3 regions of the Thermopolyspora sp. NPDC052614 genome follow, and region 1 is predicted to be linked to each of the others. Evidence: predicted binding sites of a transcription regulator. Region 1 holds the regulator's gene; each other region holds the start of a gene.

Region 1 (7,688 bases):
CACGCCGGAGGAGTACGTACGGTTCATCGAGGCCCGCGCGACCAGGATCGACGCGCTCGCCCAGTTCGCCCGGCTGGCCACGACCGCGCAGGCCGCGGCCCTGAGCACGGCCCAGCAGTCCCGGGCGGCGACCACGATGGCGGCGATCGAATCGCGCGCGACGGCCTCCCCGCGCGGCCGGAACCTCTCGGTGAGCGCGCGGGACTGGTGGGACGCGGCCGCCGCCTTCGCCGACGACCTGCGCGACGTACAGCGCTTGGTCGGCGTCGAGGCCCGCGCCCAGGCCGGGGAGGCCGAGCGGCGGGGCACCCAGGAGCTCGTCGTGCTCGCCGTGCTCGGGGGCGTGCTGCTGCTCGGTACGCTGCTGCTCGGCGTGGTGACGTCCCGGTCGATCCTGCGCCCGCTGCGCCGGCTCACCCAGGAGGCCGACGACGTCGCCGAGCGGCGGCTGCCCGAGGCGGTCGCCCGGATCCAGTCGGCCGCGGACCCGCAGGACGCGATCGCCGAGGACGAGCCGGGGCCGGGGCGCCGCCAGGACGAGTTCGGCGCCGTGATCCGCGCGCTGGGGAACGTGCACCGGACCGCGTTGCGGCTCGCCGCCGAGCAGGCGGTGCTGCGCCGCAACACGGCCGAGTCGCTGGCGAACCTCGGGCGCCGCAATCAGAGCCTGGTGCGCCGCCAGCTCGGGTTCATCAGCGCGCTCGAACGCGACGAGTCCGACCCGGCGGCGCTGGCGAACCTGTTCGAGCTGGACCATCTGGCCACCCGGATGCGGCGCAACGCCGAGAGCCTGCTGATCCTGGTCGGCGAGCGTACGCCGCGGGCGGCGGCCGAGCCGGTCGCGATGGGGGACGTGCTGCGTTCGGCGCTGGCCGAGGTGGAGGACTACCGGCGGGTCGTGCTGCGGCGGGTGGATCACGACGTGGTGCGCGGGTCGGCCGTGGCGGAGGTCGCGCACCTGCTGGCCGAGCTCATCGAGAACGCGCTCGTGTTCTCCGCGCAGGACCAGGACGTCGAGATCCAGGCCAGGTGCGACGCGACCGAGTACCACATCGCGATCGTCGACCAGGGCGTCGGCATGGACGCCGAGGGGCTGGCCACGGCCAACGCGAAACTGCGCGGGGAGCGCAGCTTCCTCGTCGCGCCCACCCGGCAGCTCGGTCTGTTCGTCGTGGGGCGGCTCGCCGAGCGGCTCGGCATCAAGGTCTGGCTGCACGACTCGCCGCTCGCGGGGATCACCGCCCGGGTCGTGCTTCCGGTGGACCTGCTGGTCCGCGACGCCGCGTCCGTCGCCTCGCCCTCCGCGCCCTCGGCGTTCCCGGGCTCGGGCGGGTCCGTGGTCGGCGAGCACGGCGACGGGTACGCCAACGGGCGCGTGGCCACTGGCTCGGGCGGGTACGACGAGGCGCCGTCGTCCAACGGGTTGGTCGCATCGGACCCGTCGGATGTGGCAGGCACTTCGGGCGTGCCGGGTACGCCGGGTATGTCGGGTGCGCCGGGTGCGCCGGGTGTGTCGGGTGTGTCGAGCCCGTCGGGTGTATCCGGCCGGTCCGCCGTGTACGACTGGTCGGGTGTGTCCGGCGGAGCCGGAGAACCCGCCGGTTCCGCCGAACGTAACGGGTTCGCAGATTCCGCCGGGGACATCTCGTCCGAGGAGGCTATGGGATCGGCCGCGACAGGACTCCCTGCGCACAAGGGCCATCCCGGCGTCACCACCTCCGAGTTCGTCGCGGTGGTCGTCTCCCCGGAACCGGCCGTGCCGCCCGCACCGGGAACCCCACCGCCGCCGCCCGCGATTCACTCCCCCTCGTCTCTCTCCCCCTCGTCGCCCGCCGATCCGCTCGGCGGCCGCCACCCCGACGCCTCCGCGCCGCCGGCTTCGTCATCGGGCGGCCACTCCACCGTGCACCAGGCTCCGTCGAGCGTCGCTCAGCCGCCCCTGCCACCCCTCATCACGCCCAAGGCCAAACCGCCGTACCGGCTCTCGGTCCGGCGACCCGCACCGGACGTGGACGGGTCCGCGGAACGGCCGCAAGCACGGACGGCGGCAGGCGACGGCGCGCGGGAGACCACTGCGAACGGGCTCGTCCGCCGTGTGCCGCGAACCGATCGCCCCCGCGGCGATGAGCCGGTCGCCACCGGCGTCTCCCCCGACGGGACCTACGACGGGACTCACGAGGGGACTCACGAGGGGACCCACGACGAGACCTTCGAGCACCCCTCGGAACGGGTCCGGTCGATCCTCAACGAATTCAGGGCCGGGATGCGGCAGGCGGAGCAGACGGGCCCGAACCAGGAGCCGCGATGACGTGGCCTCCTGGCGGCGTCGGCGGGCGCCGTCGTCGCATCGCCCCAGAGCGGCGGCGTCGGTTCGCGGGCGGGCCGGGCCGCCTCAACGATCCGATCATGACCGGATCCGGCAAGTGGCAACCGGATAGTGCGGAACGGCTGCCCGAGAGCGGCGCGTGCCGGTACGGTTGCGGAGGGCTGAAGCTCTTCAGGAGCGACACACATCGGGGTTTCCTGCTGATCTCGGCCGTTCCCCTGGAGGCCGTACGGGCACGCCCGCAGCGGCGGTCCGGAGGCGCGGGACGGCCGGGTATGAGACGGCGCTGCCAAGCGAACGGGGTGGGCGAACTGCGATGAATGACGGCTGGGCGGACCTGGGGCTACGGGTGCCCGATCCTCGCATGATCAACTTGCGTCATGCCGCGCCCGCGCGACCGGCCGGCGAGTTGTTCGGGGCCTCGTCTCCCCCGGTGGACGGCGACATCCTGGCGGACGCCCCCGCATCGGGCGGCGAACCCGGGCGCTTGGCTCGCATCGACAACGTGACCGCGGCCCGGTCCGCGGTCGCCGCCCCCGAGGCGTACCCCACCGAGTTCGGCCGCTCCTGGCACGAACGAGGCCCCGCGGGCGACCGGTTCGCGGGACGGATGAGCGGTCACCGCGGAGGCGTCCCACATGACCGGCCGGCGCGGCCCGAGCCGCCCCGATCCGAGGACGACGGGGTCATGGACGGGCCCGGGATGAAGGTCAGCTCCGCCGGGGAGATCGCTCGCCCGTTCATCATGTCGGCGGGGCGTACCCTGCCGCTCGACGAGCGACTGCGCATGGAGACGCTGCTGTCCGCGACCCCGGCCGCGCTGAACGCCCCCTTGGCCTTCGAGCACGCGCACATCGTGGAACTGTGCCGCCACCCGCTGTCCGTCGCCGAGATCGCCGCCGGTCTGCGGCTCCCGGTCGGGGTCGCCCGCGAGCTCATCGCCGACCTCGTGGCCGAGCACCTCCTGGTCATCCACGCGCAGGTCATCCTCGGCGCGCGGCCGCCCCGAGCGTTGCTGGAGCGGATCCGGGCAGGTGTCCGTGCCCTCTGAAGCTCCCGTCGCCGACGCGTACCCCGCCGCCGTGGAGGTCGCCGACGCCGTCTCGGTCAAGATCGTGGTGGCGGGAGGGCGAGGCGCGGGAAAGACGACGTTCCTTGAGGCGATCTCCGACATCGACCCGGTCACGGCCGAGGCGGTCCTCGCCGAGCCGGACGCCGCGCCGGATGCCGCGCCGGGCGGCGAAGTGATCGGCTTCGACGTCGGCCGGGTGGGCGTGGACGACGACGTCGTGCTGTGCCTGTTCTGCACGCCCGACCGGGAGAACCGCGAGTTCTTCCGCGCCGAGCTCGCCGACGGCGCGGCGGGCGCGGTCGTGCTCGTGGATCTGCGTCGCGTCGATCGGTGTTACCCGGCGATCGACCTGCTGGAGGAGCACGGCGTCCCGCTCGCCGTCGCCGTGAACGACTTCGGCGGCGCGGACCGGTTCGGCCTCGACGAGGTGCGGGACGCGCTCGGCGTCGACGCGGGCGTTCCGGTGGTGCGTTGCGACGCCCGCGACCGCGACTCGGTCAAGCAGGTCCTGATCGCCCTGGTGGACGCCGCCTTCAACGACCGTTGAAGGCGTCCCGCAGCCGGGAGAAGAAGCCCTGCTGGCCGGGGGCGAACTTGCCCGGGGGATGCTCCTCGCCGCGCAGCTTGGCCAGTTCCCTGAGCAGCTCCTCCTGGGCGGCGTCGAGCCGCGTGGGCGTCTCCACGTTGACGTGGATGAGCAGGTCGCCCCGGCCGGTCTCGTTGAGGCGCTGGACGCCCCTGCCGTACAGGGGGATGACCTGGCCGGACTGGGTTCCGGGCCGTACGTCGATCTCCTCGGTGCCGTCGAGGGTCTCGACGGCGAGCGACGTGCCGAGGGCGGCGGCGGTCATCGGCAGGTGCACGGTGCAGTGCAGGTCGTCGCCGCGCCGCTCGAAGATCGGGTGCGGGCGCTCGACGATCTCCAGGAACAGGTCGCCGGGCGGGCCGCCGCCGGGGCCGACCTCGCCCTCGCCGGCGAGCTGGATGTGCGTGCCGTCCTCGACGCCCGCCGGGATGCGCACCTTGATCGTACGGCGGGTGCGGACCCGGCCGTCGCCGGAGCACTCCTGGCAGGGGTGCCGGATGACGCTGCCGTAGCCGCCGCACTGGGGGCACGGCCGCGACGTCATGACCTGGCCCAGGAACGAGCGCGTGACCTGGGAGACCTCGCCCCGGCCGTTGCACATGTCGCAGGTGTCGGGGTGGGTGCCGGGGGACGAGCCCGCGCCGTGGCAGACCTCGCACACCACCGCGGTGTCCACCACCAGCTCCTGGGTGGTGCCGAACGCGGTCTCGGTCAGGTCCAGCTCCACCCGGATGGTGTGGTTGCGCCCGCGGCGGGCCCGGGTGCGCGGGCCGCGCGAGGCGGTGGCGGTGCCGAAGAAGGCGTCCATGATGTCGCTGAACGGGAAGCCCGCGCCGAAGCCGCCGGCGCCCGCCGCGCTCGCCGAGGAGAACGGGTCCGCGCCCAGGTCGTACATCTTGCGCTTGTTCGGATCCGACAGGACCTCGTAGGCCTGCGTGATCTCCTTGAAGCGCTCCTGGGTCGTCGGATCCGGGTTGACATCCGGGTGCAGCTCACGCGCCAGACGGCGGTAGGCCTTCTTGACCTCTTCAGGGCTGGCGTCGCGGCGCACCCCGAGGATGCCGTAGTAGTCCTTCGCCACTTACGACCCCGCCAGAATCTGACCCACGTAGCGCGCGACCGCGCGCACGGCACCCATCGTCACCGGATAATCCATTCGCGTCGGGCCCAGCACGCCGAGCCGGGCCAGTTCCTTGTCACCCGAGCCGTACCCGGCGGCCACGAACGAGATGCCGCGCAGCCCGGAGTACGGGTTTTCCGAGCCTATCCGCACCGTGAGGGCGGCGGGGTCGCTCGTCTCGCCGAGCAGCCGCATCAGCACGACCTGCTCCTCCAGCGCCTCCAGCACATCGCGCAGGCCGACGGTGAAATCGGCCGCCGCGAGGTTGGCGGTACCGGCGAAGACGATTTTCTCATCACTGCGGTCCACAAGTGTCTCAAGAAGCACGGAAAGAATGGTCGCCGCGACCGGACGGTCCTCCAGCGGCAGATGCTCGGGCAGATCCGCCACCGTGTCGGGCACCTTGCTCAGGCCGCAGCCGTCCAGGCAGGCGTTGAGCATCGCCCGCAGGTGCGAGATGCGATCCTCGTCCACCAGCTCGGGCACTTCGACGACGCGCTGCTCGACCCGGCCGGTGTTGGTGATCAGGACGAGCATCACCCTGCGCTCGCTCAGCGGCACGATCTCCACGTGCCGGACCGTGGACTTGGCGAGCGAGGGGTACTGCACGACGGCGACCTGCCGGGTGAGCTGGGCCAGCAGCCGGACCGTGCGGCGGACCACGTCGTCGAGATCGACCGCGCCGGCGAGGAAGGTCTCGATCGCCCGGCGTTCGGCCGCCGACAGCGGCTTGATCTGCGACAACCGGTCCACGAACAGGCGGTAGCCCTTGTCGGTGGGCACGCGCCCGGCGCTGGTGTGCGGCTGGTGGATGTAGCCCTGCTCCTCCAGGACCGCCATGTCGTTGCGGATCGTGGCCGGCGAAACGCCCAGGTTGTGCCGCTCCGCCAGGGCCTTCGAGCCCACTGGCTCGTTGGTGGACACGTAATCTTCGACTATGGCGCGCAGGACCGCCAGCTTGCGGTCATCGAGCAACGTGTTCACCTCCTGGCCGCCCTGGTGTCATTCTTCAACACCACGCTTGGCACTCAGTGTTCCCGAGTGCCAAGTGTACGGCCCCCGCCTTCAAGGTGCGATAACTCATCGCCCTCGACCCTGTCCCGGCCCGGCCGCGCCACCGCCCGACCGGTCCGCCCAGCGGCGTCCGTAAAGTCCTGTATGTGCCCGTATATGGCATATGGACATTAGATTGGTATTGTTTAGCAAGCAGGCTTCCAATGCTCCACAAGTGGGAACCGTCACACTCGGAGTATGAGTCAAAGCAACGACCCTCGCCCGCAGGGACAGGGTCCTCAGGGGTACGGCCGCCCCGAATCCTCCTTCGGCCCGCCTCAGGACGCCACCCGGCCCTTGGACCCGCAGCGCCACGGCTCGCCGGGGCAGTCACAGCCGGGCCCGCCCGGCCAGCCGTACGGCCCGCCCGGCACCCCGCCGTACGCTCCTCAGTCCGCCTACGGCGCTCCCCCTCCGCCCGGCGGCTACGGCCCGCCCGGCGGCAAGCCCGAGATCCGGCCCCGCCGCATCTGGATCCTGCTGTCCTGGCTGGCGTTCGTGGCCAGCATCATCGTCCTCGTCTACGGCACCTACAGCGCCGTGGGCACGGTCGCCGAGGACGTGGCGCCCCCGAGCAGCTTCAGAAGCGGCGAGGTGAAGACCTTGACGCTGAACCCGCAGGACAGGCCGGTCCTCTACGTCTCGGCCACCTCCCAGGTGAACGTCCGGTGCGAGGCCGCGAGCGCCACCGGCGCAGAGGTCGCGCTGACCAAGCCGGGCTACACCGCGAGCATCACCGCCGGCGGCAGGATCTGGGAGCACATCTTCGACATCGGCATCACCCAGGCGGGCTCCTACCAGGTGCGGTGCACGGCCCCGGAGGGCGCCGACGTCGCCTTCGGCGTCGGGAAGCCGATCACCAGCGAGCGGGCCGTCAACGCGGCGGGCAGCATTCTGCTCTACATCGGGCTGATATTCGTCACCTTCATCGTGGCCGTCGTGGTCACGGTCATCGTGCTGGTGCGCCGGAGCCGGGCCAAGCGGCGGCTCGCCGGGCCGTGGCAGCCGTACGGACCGGCGGGGCGGTGACGCACCGGTTTGCTAGCGTGCCCTGCCATGTACGAGGACGCGCTCGCCGGACGCCGGCGCCGCAGGACCCGGGACGACGTCCCGGTGGTGCCGGCCGAACTCGACCTGGTCGTGGAGGACGCCGAGGGCGGCTTCTGCGGCGCCGTGGTCGCCTGTGACAAGCAGGGTGTCACGCTGGAGGACCGTTTCGGGCGGCGGCGGGTGTTCCCGCTGGAGCCCGCGGCGTTCCTGCTGGAGGGCGAGCCGGTCACCCTGGTACGGCCCGGCACGCCCGCGGCGGGATCCGCGGCGGCCCGGCGGCGCAGCGCCTCCGGGTCGGTCGCGGTCGAGGGCCTGCGCGCGCGGGTGGCCAAGGAGAGCCGTATCTACGTGGAGGGCGTGCACGACGCCGCCCTCGTGGAGAAGATCTGGGGCCACGATCTGCGGGTGGAAGGGGTCGTCGTCGAGTATCTCGAAGGGGTTGACGACCTGCCCGCGATCGTGGCCGAGTTCGCGCCCGGGC
Region 2 (7,688 bases), on a different contig from region 1:
GCGGCTCTCCGCGGCGATCCGGTCCAGGCGGGGGGCGATCAGGCGGCCGAGCGCGGCGGCCGGATGGCGGGCGAGGTAGCGACCGTTGCAGTCCTCGACGATGCCGAGCCGTACCAGGGTCCGCAGGTCCGGCTCGACGCGGCCCTCGGGCCGGTCCACCGCCTCGGCCACCTCGGCCGCGCACGCCAGGCGCAGGCGCAGCAACGCGATGTAGACGGCGGCCTGGGACGCGGTCAGGCCGAGAGGCTGCAGCAGGTCCTCGATCATTTGGGTCTGGGGGCGCATGACCGACTCCAAGTGTCACAGAGAGTGTCGTGAGAGTAACTCGACTTCTCCCTCTTGTCCGCCGGTCCCCGCCTTTGTGAGCGATCGGATACAGGTTGCTGCATCTGCACCTTCTCACCTTGCGGGCAAAGCATCGACACGTGGAGCATTACGGTACGTGGCGACGAATGCACGCTCGGCGGTCATTCGAGCGCGGAGGGGGTCTTATGGCCGCCGGACCGCGGCCTTGTCGTCACCACAGGGGGATCGGACGCGTCCGTCGTCCGGTCCCCCACGTTCGTGAAAACACGTCCGTGAACATGTCTGTGCAACACGCCTGCGAAGGCACGCCTGCGAAACACGTCTGTCAAAAGACACACGGCTCGCACCCCATCCAGGGGCGCGAGCCGTGTGCGATAAGGCGCTCTGGTCGTGCGCTCGCTCAGCGGGCGCTCGCTCAGTGGCCGTGACCGTGGCCGTGGCCGTGGCCGCCCGCGGCGGCCGGAGCCTCCTCCTCGGGCTTGTCCACCACGAGGGCCTCGGTTGTCAGCAGCATGCCGGCGATGGAGGCGGCGTTCTGCACGGCGGAGCGGGTGACCTTGACCGGGTCGATCACGCCGTCGGCGATCAGGTCGCCGTACTCGCCGGTGGCGGCGTTGTAGCCGTGGTTGGCGGGCAGCTCGGCGATCTTGCTGGTCACCACGTAGCCCTCGCGGCCGGCGTTCTCGGCGATCCACCGGGCGGGCTCGACCAGCGAGCGGCGCACGATCGACACGCCGGTCGCCTCGTCGCCGGTGAGGCCCAGGTCGTCCAGGTCGCTGCTGACGTGGACGAGCGCGGAGCCGCCGCCGGAGACGATGCCCTCCTCGATCGCGGCGCGGGTGGCCGAGATCGCGTCCTCCAGGCGGTGCTTCTTCTCCTTGAGCTCCACCTCGGTGGCCGCGCCGACGCGCAGCACGCACACGCCGCCGGACAGCTTGGCGAGGCGCTCCTGCAGCTTCTCGCGGTCCCAGTCGGAGTCGGTCTGCTCGATCGCCAGCTTGATCTCGCGGATCCGGTCCTCGATCGCGGCCAGGTCGCCGGCGCCGTCGACGATCGTCGTGTTGTCCTTGGTGATGACGACGCGGCGGGCGGTGCCGAGCACCTCAAGGCCCACGGACTCCAGCTTGAGGCCGATCTCCTCGCTGACCACCTGGCCGCCGGTGAGGATCGCCATGTCCTGCAGCATCGCCTTGCGGCGGTCGCCGAAACCGGGCGCCTTGACGGCGACCGAGGTGAACGTGCCGCGGATCTTGTTGGTCACCAGGACGGCCAGGGCCTCCCCCTCGACGTCCTCGGCGATGACCAGCAGCGGCTTCTTGGTCGCGGCGACCTTCTCCAGCAGCGGCAGGAAGTCGGCGATCGAGGAGATCTTGGCCTGGTGCAGCAGGACGTAGGCGTCCTCGAGCACGGCCTCCATGCGCTCCTGGTCGGTGACCATGTAGTGCGACAGGTAGCCCTTGTCGAACTGCATGCCCTCGGTGAACTCCAGCTCCATGCCCATGGAGTTGGACTCCTCGACGGTGATGACACCGTCCTTGCCCACCTTGTCGAACGCCTCGGCGATCAGGCCGCCGATGTTCGCGTCCTGGGCGGAGATCGTCGCGACGTTCGCGATCTCCTTCTTGTCCTCGACGTGGCGGGCGGAGTTGAGCAGGCGCTCGCTGACCGCCTGGGCGGCGGCGTCGATGCCACGCTTGAGCGACAGCGGCGACGCGCCGGCGGCGACGTTGCGCAGGCCCTCGCGGACCATCGCCTGGGCGAGCACGGTCGCGGTGGTCGTGCCGTCACCGGCGATGTCGTTGGTCTTGGTCGCCACTTCCTTGGCGAGCTGGGCGCCGAGGTTCTCGTACGGGGTCTCCAGCTCGATCTCGCGGGCGATGGTGACACCGTCGTTGGTGATGGTCGGGGCACCGAACTTCTTGTCGATGACCACGTTGCGGCCACGCGGGCCGAGGGTCACCTTCACGGCGTCCGCGAGGGCGTTCACGCCACGCTCGAGCGCGCGGCGTGCGTCCTCTTCGAACTCCAGGATCTTCGGCATTAAGCACTCCTATTCGTTGCGACGCTCCACGTCGCGTTCGAGCGGCTTGAGCGCATCAGAGCCCCGGGCGTTGGCCCGGGGCTCGACACGTCATCGCGATATGGCTCGGCGAGCTTTACTTCTCGATGATGGCGAGCACGTCGCGGGCGGAGAGCACGAGGTACTCCTCGCCGCCGTACTTCACCTCGGTGCCGCCGTACTTGCTGTACAGGACGATGTCGCCCTCGGAGACGTCGAGCGGGATGCGCTTTTCGCCATCCTCGTCCCAGTTGCCCGGGCCCACCGCGAGCACCTTGCCCTCCTGGGGCTTCTCCTTGGCCGTGTCAGGGATGACCAGCCCGGAGGCGGTCGTCTGCTCGGCCTCGAGCGGCTGGACCACGATGCGGTCCCCGAGCGGCTTAACCGGAACCTTGGTGGCGGTCGTCACGATCGGACCTCCCCTTCAGATTGCGTCGTTGAGCTGAAGAGGCGACCAGCCGGCCTGCCGTCGCGGGTGTCAGACCTGCCTCGTCGCTTGGTTGGCACTCTCACGTCGAGAGTGCCAACACGAAACAGTATGCAAGCGGCTCAGCACAGTCAACACGAACCCGCCACGCAGGTCAGGAAGCATGATCAGCTTTGCTCGGGCCGAGCTCCGCACGGCGGGGACGGGGCCGGAGGCGGGCGCGAGCGGTCCTCACCGAGTCCCGCTGGAGTCTTTGTCCTCGACGGGGGTTCGCCAGACGGATATCGCGTACAACGCGAAAAACGTCATCCCAAAAGTCCATTTTTGCGGCATTCATCCACTTGTGCATGCTTAGCATTTCTTTACAGCCATTCGCTTGCCATTCGAGCGAAGTGCGATGTCTACTGATACCGCTCAGACTTCATGAAGGAATGGGCCACAGCAATCAGAACACTCAGGGGAAAGAAATGCTCAAGAAGTTCCTCGCCGTAGGCGCTGTCGCCGGTATCGCGGGCTTCGGTCTCGCCACCCCCGCCCAGGCGGGCCCGTGGCCGCCCTCGCACATTAACACCTCGTCGCAGAACGACAATGTTCTCGTCTGTGGCAACTCGGTCATCGGCGACATCACCCTCGGCCTCATCACCCTCGGTCCTCTGACCAACGGGGGCAACGACGCCACGGACTGCAGCTTCAAGGCCGTTCAGAACTAGTAACCGGCACCAGTAAAAGGCACTGGTAGCCGACCTAGTGGCCGACGCCGTCCGGCGGTCCCGCCGGCGGTCGTCCTCACGCACACGTCTCGGGCAAAGAATCGGGCTCGTGCCGGGAAAGCTTCGACCGCACACCCGGGCCGGCGGACGCGCGAATCCCGGATGATTCGCGAAAGGCCGGAAGGAATGGTGGGCGCTCTTCCGAAGCGGGGGCGCCCACTTTTCATGCCCGATGGGCGACATTCCGTCCATACCATTCGGAAGCGGTTTGGTCTTTTTTTACGATGTCGCACCGGGCCGTCTGCTTGCTATCTGGTTCGCACCTGGATTAACTGATTCCCGCTCGGCCATCAAGTGGTTCGAGCCGAAATCTCAATCGATCGGGAGATTGACATGCTGAAGAAGCTCGTACTCGGAGGCGTTGCGCTCACGGCCCTCACTGGAGGTCTCGCCACCCCGGCCATGGCGAACCCCTGGGACGGTCGCACCGTCAACGTGTCAGAGCAGAACGGCAATGTGACCGTCTGCGGCAACAAGGCCATCGGCGACATCACGGTCGCCATCCTCAACCTCAACCCGGTGACCACGGCCGACCGCGAGCCGGTGGACTGTGGCATCCAGGTCCTGCAGCGTCACTGATCCGGCGCCCCTTCCCCGGCCCGCAGGTCGGACGGGAGTCACGGGGACGACCGGGTCCGCGCGCCGGCGAGGGCGCCAGGACCGAGGTCGCGAGGGACATCGGCGTCAGAGAGCTGTGTCGCCGGACAGTGAGGGATGAATGACCTCTTCGCGGGGGTTCTGCCTGAATTCATAGACCGGTGCACCGGAGCGGCATCGCGGCGAGACCGCGGTGCCGCTCTTTCGCGTTCGGGACCGACGAAACGCCCGAGCGGCACAAATGGGCGGAGATGCCAGAACATTCTTTTCGCTGACGCTTTCTTTACGCCGCGGTACGCATAATCCGCTTGCCATCCGCCGCCGCACTGGATTCACTTGCCTTCGGTTCGAGCCGGGAACGGTTCGCATCGGAATCGAAACTCGATCTCAAGGAGACCGACATGCTCAAGAAGCTTGTGCTGGGCACCGCCGCCCTGGCCGCTTTCTCGACCGTGGGCGTCACGGGCACGGCCATGGCCGGCGCCGACCACACGGCCATCTGCGGCAACCAGGCGATCGGCGACATCCTCGTTCCCATCATCCCGCTCACCCCGGTGACCAGCGCGGACCGGGAGCCGGTGAACTGCGGCGTCCAGGTGCACAACGGCTAGTACGGGAATAATCATCCCGATCCGTCTATCGGATTGCGCCCGATGAGACCGCTTATTCCGTAGACGACCCCTGGGCCGGCAGGCCGAGACGTACCGAAAAAGAACGAACACCGCGCCGAGGCACGGTGTTCGTTCTTTTTCGACCGGACTTTGATCGGACAACGCATTGCGGTTTCTTTGGTAAAGCGCGATGCGTGTCGCTTGATATCGCCCGCACAGGGCGGTCTACTAACTCACGGCCCGGCAACCGCAGGTGTTCCGGGCCGAAATTCCGACCGACATCGATGAGGAGACCTCCGTGCTCAAGAAGATCGTTCTCGGCGGGGCGGCCGCGGCCGCGTTCGCCGGTCTCGGTTTCGTCCCTCCGGCGCACGCCGACAAGCACCCGGTGCACAGAAAAGGCATCAACATCGCGCAGCAGTCCGGAAACGTGGTCGTCTGCGGCAACCGCGGCATCGACGAGGTCCTCGTCCTCGTCGCCCCGCTCACCCCGGTCACGCCCGTCAACCGTGACCGTGTGGACTGCGGCGTCCGCAAGGTCCAGTACTGAAGACCCGGGTAGCGAAAACCTGGGTAGCAAAGACCCGGGTGGCGAAAACCCGGTACTGAACGACACCTCGGAGGGTGGGCATCCTGGCAGAGGCCACGGTGTCCACCCTTCTCGCCGTCCGGCGGCGCCAGGGCCGCCGTGGCTCACCTCGCCTATAGTGCGGGGGTGGATCTCGACGCCTTCCTGACGCTCCTCACGCCCCGCGGGCAGCAGGCCCTGGCCGAGGCCGAGGCGCTCCTCGCCGAGGGCGGCGACGAGGTCCGGGCCGCCACGACGATGCGCAGGAGCCACGACACCGCGACCACCTCGGCGGCGCTGACCCAGGCCGCCCTGCGGCGGCGGGCGTCCCGCAAGTTCGGCGCCGACGCCGGGCGGATGTACTTCACGGCGGAGGGGCTGGAGCAGGCGACCCGGGCGGAGGTCGCCGACCACAGGGCGCGGCGGGTCGCCGCGCTCGGACAGGGCGGCGGCGTGGCCGACGTGTGCTGCGGGATCGGCGGCGACCTGATCGCCTTCGCCCGGCACGGATGCGCGGTGGACGCGGTCGATCTCGACCCGCTGACGGCGGCCGTCGCCCGGGCGAACGCCGAGGCGCTCGGCCTGACGGGGGTCCGGGTCCGCCGGGCGGACGCCGCCGACGTCGATCCCGCCGCGTACGGGGTCGTGTTCGCCGATCCGGCGCGGCGTCGGCGGTCGGGGTCGCGGATCTTCGACCCGCTGGCGTACTCGCCGCCGTGGCCCGCCGTGCTTGAGCTCACCGGGTCGGCGGCGGCGGCCTGTGTGAAGGCGGCTCCCGGGCTGCCGTACGAGTTCGTCCCGGACGGCGCCGAGGTGGAATGGGTGTCCTTCGGCGGCGAGGTCAAGGAGGCCGTGCTCTGGCTGGGCGGCTTCCTCCCCGGACACGGCCCGCAACTCACCCGCCGGGCCACGCTGCTGCCGTACGGCGAGACGCTCACCGGGGTCGGCGCCCCGCGGCGGGCGGAGACCGGGCCCATCGCGAGGTACCTCTACGAGCCCGACGGCGCCGCCATCCGGGCGGGCCTGGTGGCGGAGGTGGCCGATCTCGTCGGCGGCCGGCTCCTCGACCCGAACATCGCCTACGTGACCGGCGACGACGCGGTCGATACCCCCTGGGCGTCCGGCTACGAGATCTCCGAGGTGCTGCCCTTCTCCGGCAAGCGGCTGCGCGCGGCGCTGCGCGAGCGCCACGTCGGCGAGCTGACCATCAAGAAGCGCGGCTCGGCGGTGGACGTCGAGCGGCTGCGCAAGGACCTGCGCCTCTCGGGAGACCGATCCGCCGTCGTCGTGCTCACCCGAATCGTCGATAAGCCATATGCCATGATCTGCGCGCCTATGCGTAACCCGGCCGTCCACGGCTAGTCACGATCTTTCAAAGTCCGACGCGCGCCGCCGTGTCGCCCAGTACTACTGGTCAGCGCGCGTGCCGGCGTCGATCGAAGGAGCCCACCCGTGGACCATGCCAACCACACCCTGCTGCAGGCGGGGAGCCAGACCGCCATCAGCGACCGCATGCGCGAGCTGCTCGCCCGCGCGGCTCAGGACCATGTGTACGAGCAGCGTACCCAGGGCGCCGTGCTCGACGAGATCCGGCAGCGGCTCGAAGGCATGGAATGGCTGCTCCGCGAGGTCAGGGAACGCGAACTCGGCGGGCTCAGCGGCACGCTGGAGACGGTCAGCGGACGGTTGGAGCACCTCGCGGGCAAGCCGCCCGCGTGGGCCGAGGGACTCGCCCGGCACGTGGACGTGGTCCGCGAGCAGGTGGACACCGTCAAGCTGCACATCGACGGCGTCCGGGGCGGCGTGGACGGCCTGCGCGGCGGCATCGACGGCCTGCACGCGGTCCTCGACAGCACCCGGGGCATCGCCGCCCAGATGACCGAGTTCACCGGGCGGCTGGCGCAGCTGCAGGCGAGCATGGAGGCCGCGGCCGGGCGGTTCTCGCGGCTGGACAAGGCGGTCGCGGAGCTCACCCTGCGCGGCGAGCGCCTGGAGGGCGGGGTGCTCGACCTCTCCGAGAGCCTCACCGCCGCCGTCGAGCAGTCCGCCGGGCGCGTCGATGAGGTCTACAGCCGGGTCGAGAGCCTGGAGGCCCACCTGGACGACCGGTTCGGCAGCCTCGACCGGCGGCTCGACACGCTGGACGGCCGCGTCGAGAGCACCGACGAGTGCCTGGGGGACATCGACGCGCGGCTCGCCGGGCTCGACGGCCGCCTCGCCGCCGTCGACGCGCGCGTCGGCTGCCAGGACGACCGCTTCACCGCGCTCGAGGAACGCATGCTGGCGATCGAGAGCCGCATGCTGGGCGTGGACAACCGGCTCGCCGTCGCCGACACCCGCTCCGAACAGG
Region 3 (7,688 bases), 350 kb from region 1:
GGCACCGGAACTGGTCTAGACCAAACGGCCACACCCATGCTAACGAGGGACCTTATACTTGACCAAGTCAACGGATTAGTTGAGGTGAGCAAATGGATACCGTCGCGACCGTCCGTGCCTTCAACCGCTTCTACACCGAGCACATCGGGGTTCTCCAGGCGGGTCTGCTCGACACCCCCTACTCCCTCACCGAGGCCCGGGTGCTGTTCGAGATCGGGGTACGGGACGCCTGCGAGACCGGCGAGCTGCGCCGCATGCTCGGGCTCGACGCCGGATACCTCAGCCGCATCCTGTCCCGGTTCGAGGCCGACGGCCTGGTCACGCGGGAGCGTTCGGCCGCCGACGCCCGCCGCCAGGTCGTACGGCTCACCGCCGCCGGGCGAAAGACCCGCGACATGCTCGACAAACGCTCGGCCGAGCAGGTCGGCCGCGTGCTCGCGCCGCTCACCGAGGAGGACCGGCGGCGGCTCGTGGCGGCGATGGGGGTGATCCAGGAGATCCTCGGCGGCTCCCGCGGGGCCGAGCCGTACGTGATCCGCCCGCCCCGACGCGGCGACCTCGGCTGGGTGCTGCACCGGCACGCGGTGCTCTACCACGACGAGTACGGCTGGGACGAGACCTTCGAGGAGCTCGTCCTGGGCATCGTCGGCGATTACCTGGCCGGTCTGGACGACAAGGGGCAGGCGGCCTGGGTCGCCGAGGTGCGCGGCGAGCCGGTGGGGTTCGTCGCCTGCATGCGCGAGGACGCCGAGACCGCGCGGCTGCGCCTGTTCTTCGTCGAGCCGTCCGCCCGGAACATGGGCATCGGCAGCCGTCTGGTGGAGGAGTGCCTGCGCTTCGCCCGCCTGGCCGGGTACCGGCGGATCGTGCTGTCGACCTACAGCGTGCTCGCCGACGCCCGGCGGGTCTACCAGCGCGCGGGCTTCCGGCTCGCCGAGGAGCAGCCCGAACACGCCTTCGGCAAGGACCTGGTCAGCCAGACCTGGTCCCGCGATCTGTAAGCCCGCGCTAGGTGTCGCCCGCGCCGCGGACACGTTCGGCGTCGTCCCCCAGTCGACGGCCCTCAGTCGGCGCAGCGGCGCGGGGCCCACCGATTTACCTCCAATTCGCCCGGCGAGCACCGGCGACGCCGAGTATCCGGTCGGCGGCGGGCTCAAGCGACCGTGATCCGGCCGGCTCAGCCCTCGGTCCCCCGCCCGAACGGGCCGGTGACCGCGTAGGTGACCCCGTCGGTGCCCGCCACCGCTCCCGTGGTGCCGCGCTGGGACGAGAAGTAGAGGTGGCGGCCGTCGGGGGAGAACGCCGCGCCGGTGATCGCGGAGGCGTCATGTCCTATGAGGCGGAGGAACGGCGAGGCCGTCCCATCGGGGCTCAGCACGTCGATCGTCATGGCCGGCCCGGCCGCGAACACCTCCCCCGACCGCGTCGGCGGCAGAGGCGGCGGAGACGAGGGACGGGGGTCGGCCTGAATGCTGTGGCTCACGGAGTCGTACGACCACAGCAGGCCGTCGGCGGTGACGAAACGGCAGACGCCGTCCGCGTAGTGGCATCCCGTGGGCCGGTCGAACCGCCGGGCGCCGACCACCTGGTGCCGGGCGGGTTCGATCAGGGCCGCCGGGTTGGGCACCCGCCGCCAGATGATCGCGTCCGGCCGGTCGGCCGCGCCGACGAGGACCTGCAACGTCCCGGACGTCAGGTCGCCCCACTCGTCGGGGACGAAGCGGTAGAAACAGCCGTCGGGCTCGTCCTCGGTCAGATAGATGACCCGGCGATCCGGGTCGCACGCCATGCTCTCGTGCGTGAAGCGGCCCATCGACAGGCGGGGCATCGCGGCGGCGACGCCGTACGGGTCGCACTCGAAGATCCGGCCGCCGGGGATCGCCTCCCCCGACAGCCACGTGTTCCAGGGCGTGGCGCATCCCGCGCCGTTGACGTTGGTCCCCGACAGGATGCGATACGCCCCCCGCGTCGCCCCATCCGCCGCGAAACGCACCGCCGAGACGCCGCCCAGCAGGGGTGTCTCGGAGTTGGACACGTAAATCCAGCCGTCTCCGTCGCGAAAGCAGGCCCCACCACCGGGCGCCGAGTGCCACACCATCCCCGCGCTCTTATATCCGGAACGCGCGACGACGTGAACCTGGAACCCCTCCGGCAGCGCGACGCCGTTCTCGTCCCCGGTTCGAAGGGGACCGTAGGGGCCATGCCCCAGCGGCGCATGCGCCGGCCTCCACAGCGGACCGCTCACGACGGCACGCTCGGCGACGACAGGCCGCGGCCCGGCCCCGCGCCCATTGACGCCCAGGCCCGTGAGCGTCCCCGGCCGATGGAACCTCGTGCGGGACATGAGTGCCTCCCCAACAGCACTCGGCGACGAACGCCGCGTCATATGACGTCGGCGTGCAAACCCACGCTACGCGCGTGTCCCGCCCACACGGGGGCATTCAGGTGAACGACAGGCGTTTCTCCTGCCATCCCCACGCGAAGACACGGTGAAGCCGCGCGTCCGCCGTTCCAGCACGCCATGATCCCGACAAGACACCTCGGTCGGCCGCCGTCACCCCCACCACACAAGCCATAGGAGAGGTGATCGCCCGGCTCTCAGCACTGCCTGGCACCGGGCACGGCCCTCGTAAAGCTCAGGTTTCTCAGGGAAACCCGGCACCATGCCCACGGCGAGAAGTACTCAAGCCGCAGCGGTGACACGGCGGCGACGCGTTCACGGCACAGCCCGATGGTGCCGACTCAGCCCTACAGCCTGGGCTGGAGTGCGTTAAGCCCACAGAGAGCCCGTGCCCGGCGGGATCAGCGGCGGGGCGGGCGAGCGGACACGAGCCACCCACCACCCTCGCCGACGAGAGGCCCCTCGAGGCTGCGGCGCACACACGGCCCCGTGTCGGGCACAGGGCCGGGGCGCTGCGGCCCGTCGGTGGCGAGGGGTGGTGGGTGGTCGTGGGCGGTGGTCAGCGCTGGGCCTGGATCATCCAGTGCTGCTGTTCCAGGTCCTGGGACGCCTCTATCAGTAGGTCCTGGGTAACCGGGTCGGTCTCCTCGGTCCTCTCGACGCGCTCCCGCATGCGGCGGTTGATGCCCTCAAGCAGTTCGGTGAAGGCCTCGACGACCTGGGTGTCCTGGATGTATCCGGCGTTGAGCTGCTTGAGCTGGGTCTCCCGCGCCACTGTGCCGCTGCGGCCGTCCGGGTTCACGCCGATCGCGATCGCCCGCTCGGCCACCACGTCCATGTGCTTGCGCGCGATGGCGACGATGTCGTCGAGTTGCAGGTGCAGCGAGCGGAAGTTGCGGCCCATGAGGTTCCAGTGCGCCTGCTTGGCCAGCAGCGACAAGTCGACAAGGTCGATCAGGGCGCCCTGGAGGCACTCGCCGACGATCTTCCTGTCAGCGTCGGAGAGCGGGCTGGTGATCGTGGACATTGTGGTCCTCCTGTGATCCGTTCACCTGGGCGTTCGCCCATCGGTCAGCGGGCGTCCCCCTACCCGGGTCTTTCGCCGGTATGCGTCGTCCCCGCAATCATTATTGACACTGTCATCGTTACAGTGTCATCGTAGAGGTATGAGCGAGACGTGGACGATCGGAGAGCTTGCCGAGCGCGCGGCCGAGGCCCTGCGGGCTTCCGCCGACACCGGCGAGGGGCTCGGCGCGCCGTCGCTCAACGGTCGTGTCAGGGACGTGCCCAACGAGCGGCTCATCCGCTGGTACACGACGATCGGCTTGCTCGATCCGCCCCTGGCACGGCGCGGACGCGTCGCCCTCTACGGCATGCGCCACCTGGCGCAACTCGTCGCGATCAAACGCCGTCAGGCGGCGGGTCGCTCCATCGCCGAGATTCAGGTCGAGCTCGCGGGGGCGACCGACGCCACCCTTGCGGCGATCGCCGGGCTGTCCTTCTCCCCCGGGTTCCCCGATGGGACGTCGCCCTCGGCGTCGATTTCATCGGGTGCTCCGGCCGCCGACGCGCCTGTGCGCTCCGTGCCGCCCGCCGCACCACCCGCCGTGCCGCCCGCCACACCGCCCACCGCGCCGCTCGTCGTACCGTCCCCTGGGCGGGCCGCCGTCCGGCCTCCCGAGCGGGCTCCTTCGCCCAGGGCCGCCCGGCGCGACACCCCCGACCGGTTCTGGGCGCGGGACGCGGCGGCCGGGCGGACCTCCGCGCCGGAGGCGGGGAGTCGGCAGGTCAGGTCGCTGGAGGCACCGCCTTCGGAGTCCGTCCCGAAACCGGCCGTCACGGTCCGCCCGCCCGCGGCGTACCACGACGAACCCGCCGAGCGGAACGCCGCTCCTCCCCTTCCGGAACTGATCCAGGGCATCAGGCTCTCGCCTTCGGCGACCCTGCTCCTCGGCCCCACTCTTCGCCCGCTGGGCGGCGACGACCTCGCGGCCATCGCCGCCACCGCGCGCCCCCTGCTCGACGCGCTGTACGAGCGCGGACTCATCGACGACGCCTCAAGGGAGATCCGATGACCGTCACCGTCACCCCGCTGCAGGGCGACACCGCCCCGATCCCGGACGCCGGGCTCGGCGCGCTCGCCACGGAGAAGGGCAATCTCCCTCTGGAGAGCCTCGACGTCACCGCGCGTCTCACCGGCCTGGCCGGGGGTGTGGAGGTCGTGCAGACCTTCCACAACCCGTTCGATGTGTCGCTGGAGGCCACGTACATCTTCCCGCTGCCCGACCGGGCGGCCGTCACCGCGTTCCGCATGGAGGCGGACGGGCACGTGATCGAGGGCGTGCTGAAGGAGCGGGGCGAGGCCCGCGCCGACTACGACCGCGCCCTGTCCGAGGGCAGGCGGGCCGCGATCGTCGAGGAGGACCGTCCCGACGTGTTCACGATGCGCGTCGGCAACCTCGTCCCGCACGAGCGGGTGACGGTACGGCTGACGCTCAGCCAGCCGCTGGCCTACGAGGACGGCGCGGCGACCTTCCGCTTCCCGCTCGTGGTCGCCCCCCGCTACATCCCGGGCGTTCCGCTCGACGGCTCGCCCGCCGGCTCGGGCACGGCCGCCGACACCGACGCCGTCCCGGACGCCTCCCGCATCAGCCCGCCGGTGCTGCTGCCCGGCTTCCCCAACCCGGTACGGCTCTCGCTCACCACCCACGTCGACCCGGCCGGGCTCGACCTTCGCGAGATCCGCTCCAGCCTGCACGCGATCACTCAGGAGAGCGGCGAAGACGGCGAGGACGGGCCGTTGACGCTGCGGGTGCGGCCGGGCGAGCGGCTCGACCGCGACTTCATCCTGCGGCTGTCCTTCGACGCCTCCACCTCCCTCGCCCTCGTCCCCGACGAGCCGCGCGAGGACGACGCCGAGCGGCGGGGCGGGCGTCGGGAGGAGGCGGGGACCGAGGGCACGTTCACGCTGACCGTGGTGCCCCCGGCCGCCGACGGCGTCCGGTCGCCGCGCGACGTGGTGCTGCTGCTGGACCGGTCGGGAAGCATGCACGGCTGGAAGATGGTGGCCGCCCGCCGCGCCGCCGCCCGCATCGTCGACTCGCTCACCTCGGACGACCGCTTCGCCGTGCTGTCGTTCGACTCGGTGGTGGAGCGTCCGCAGGGTCTCGGCGAGGGCCTGGCGCCCGCGACCGACCGCAACCGCTACCGCGCCGTCGAGCACCTGGCGCGGCTGGACGCACGTGGCGGCACCGAGCTGCTGCGCCCGCTGGAGGAGGCGATCGGTCTGCTCGGCGAGCCCGGCCGGGACCGTGTGCTCGTGCTGGTCACCGACGGCCAGGTCGGCAACGAGGACCAGATCCTCGACCGGGCGGGCGCGCGGCTCGGCGGCGTGCGCGTGCACACCGTCGGCATCGACCGCGCCGTCAACGCCGGGTTCCTCGGCCGCCTGGCCGCGATCGGCGCGGGCCGCTGCGAGCTGGTGGAGTCCGAGGATCGGCTGGACGACGCGATGGAGCACATCCACCGCCGCATCGGCGCCCCGCTCGTCACGGACCTGGCGCTGAAGGCCGAGGGCCTCGGCGTACAGGCCGAGACCGTGACCCGTCTCGGCTCGCTGTACCCGGGGGTCCCGCTGATCGTGTCCGGCCGCTACTCCGGCCCCGCGGCCGGAGCCCTCGTCGTCCACGGTCTCACCCGCGAGGGCGGGCCGTGGGAGCGGCGCGTGGCCGCGACCGTCACCGGCGGCGGCACGGCGGCCCGCGCGATCTGGGCCCGTGCCCGCCTGCGCGACCTGGAGGACCGCTACGAGATCGGCGAGCGGCACCTGGAGCGGGAAATCGTGGACACCTCGCTCCGCTTCGGCGTGCTGTGCCGTTTCACCGCCTTCGTCGCGGTCGACTCGCGGGTGGTCGCCGACGGCGAGCCGCGCCACCAGGTCGTCCAGCCGGTCGAGCTGCCCAGCGGCTGGGAGCCGGGCGTCCCCGCCCCCATCGCCGCCGCCCCGATGTCCTTCACCGCCTCCGTCGAGACCGCCGCCTACGGGGCCGCCCCGGCGGGCCCGCCGATGCCCGCACCCGCCGCCCCGCCGACGGCCGGCGCCGCGCCGATGCCTCCCATGTCACCCCCCATGCCGCCGCCCGCGCCGTCCGCCCCTGCGCGCCCCGGCTCGGCCCTCGGCGCGATCGCAGGAAGGATGGCCAGGGGCTTCGCCGCCGCTCCCCGCGCCGCCCGCTCGTCCGCACGCGGCGACCTCGACGTCCGCGCCGTGGCCGCGCAGGAACTGACGCGTCTCCGCGAGGCCGAGTCCCTGTCGCCGTACGAGCGCCGCATGTACCTGGCCGACCTGGCCAGCCGCCTGCGGGTGCTGGCCACCGCCGCCGGCGGCGACCCCGACCTGTCGGCCCTCGCCGCCGAACTGGACACCGCCACCGGCCCCGACGCCGACCTCCCCCTCCTCTGGCAGCGGGCCCTGGACGTCCTCACCCGGCTCTCGTCCGGCGGCCCCACACCCGCCACGGAACGCCGCCGCACTACCCGCGCCTTCTGGAAGCGCACCTGACCCGGCAGCCTCGCACCGGGCCGGGTTGCGCCTCCACCTGGCCCAGACCCCGGGCCTCCGCTTGGCCCAGACTCCGGTTGGAGGGGATCCGGGCCAGGCGGAGCAGGTGACCGGAGACACGGCAAAGCACCGCTCACGCCCCAGACCCCGGCAATCCACGACCTGGCCTGGCCTGACTATGGCGGTGAAGCCGATGGCCGCGAACTCGCACAGTGGGGTTCTGGTCCGCGGATTTGTGCGTGCCGGTCGGCCACCACGCGTTCGGTGTCGTTGTTCACTCGTGTTCACCAGGGTTCGATCCCGATGGCCTGCTCAACCCGGGCAAACTGCCGGGCGTCCGCCGCAGCACGGGCCCCTGACGCGCCGCCCACGGGCATCGGGACCGGCTCGATGGTCGGACGCCGGACCGCTGAATTGGCCGCCGCCGAACAACTCGCCCCGATGTCCGGCGGCCGGACGCCAGACGGGCAGACGCCGGACGGCACGAACTTGACCGCCGTACGCCCGGACAAAGGCCGCTATGAGTGACTCCTCCGCTCCCTGAAGGGAGCGGCTTCTCGCTAAGCCGCTTCCGCAGCGTCACGAAGGGCAAGCCCTGCCCTGAGAATGTTCTTGGCCGCGTTCACGTCGGCGTGCGCGGCATGCCCGCACGCCGTACACCGGAATTCGGCTTGGGTGACGCGGTTCTCCGCAGTGCAGTGCCCGCAGCGGGCGCAGGTGCGGGAG

Evidence for each region. Region 1 encodes HrcA, which represses chaperone genes, less so after heat shock. Its sites were predicted from a motif close to TTGGCACTCTCNNNNNGAGAGTGCCAA; they were not measured.
Region 2: groES (co-chaperone GroES) is a predicted target of HrcA. The motif match lies at 2,866-2,892, and genes of this name have one in related genera.
Region 3: AB0K60_RS10045 (DNA starvation/stationary phase protection protein) is a predicted target of HrcA. The motif match lies at 3,532-3,558, and genes of this name have one in related genera.

The regions. Positions count from the first base shown of each region.
Region 1 covers NZ_JBFATZ010000004.1:438,363-446,050, forward strand. Annotated here, with positions in the region: gene AB0K60_RS11615 (nitrate- and nitrite sensing domain-containing protein) at 1-2,308, shown strand, start outside; gene AB0K60_RS11620 (DUF742 domain-containing protein) at 2,691-3,377, shown strand; gene AB0K60_RS11625 (ATP-binding protein) at 3,367-3,945, shown strand; gene dnaJ (molecular chaperone DnaJ) at 3,932-5,065, opposite strand; gene hrcA (heat-inducible transcriptional repressor HrcA) at 5,066-6,079, opposite strand; gene AB0K60_RS11640 (hypothetical protein) at 6,356-7,186, shown strand; gene AB0K60_RS11645 (DUF3097 domain-containing protein) at 7,214-7,688, shown strand, end outside.
Region 2 covers NZ_JBFATZ010000026.1:44,287-51,974, forward strand. Annotated here, with positions in the region: gene AB0K60_RS34090 (helix-turn-helix domain-containing protein) at 1-285, opposite strand, end outside; gene groL (chaperonin GroEL) at 722-2,347, opposite strand; gene groES (co-chaperone GroES) at 2,463-2,777, opposite strand; gene AB0K60_RS34105 (hypothetical protein) at 3,260-3,502, shown strand; gene AB0K60_RS34110 (hypothetical protein) at 3,896-4,141, shown strand; gene AB0K60_RS34115 (hypothetical protein) at 4,561-4,770, shown strand; gene AB0K60_RS34120 (hypothetical protein) at 5,069-5,320, shown strand; gene AB0K60_RS34125 (class I SAM-dependent methyltransferase) at 5,486-6,700, shown strand; gene AB0K60_RS34130 (hypothetical protein) at 6,791-7,688, shown strand, end outside.
Region 3 covers NZ_JBFATZ010000004.1:90,536-98,223, forward strand. Annotated here, with positions in the region: gene AB0K60_RS10035 (helix-turn-helix domain-containing GNAT family N-acetyltransferase) at 93-1,001, shown strand; gene AB0K60_RS10040 (alkaline phosphatase PhoX) at 1,178-2,035, opposite strand; gene AB0K60_RS10045 (DNA starvation/stationary phase protection protein) at 2,961-3,428, opposite strand; gene AB0K60_RS10050 (MerR family transcriptional regulator) at 3,568-4,476, shown strand; gene AB0K60_RS10055 (VIT domain-containing protein) at 4,473-6,962, shown strand; gene AB0K60_RS10060 (transposase) at 7,523-7,688, opposite strand, start outside.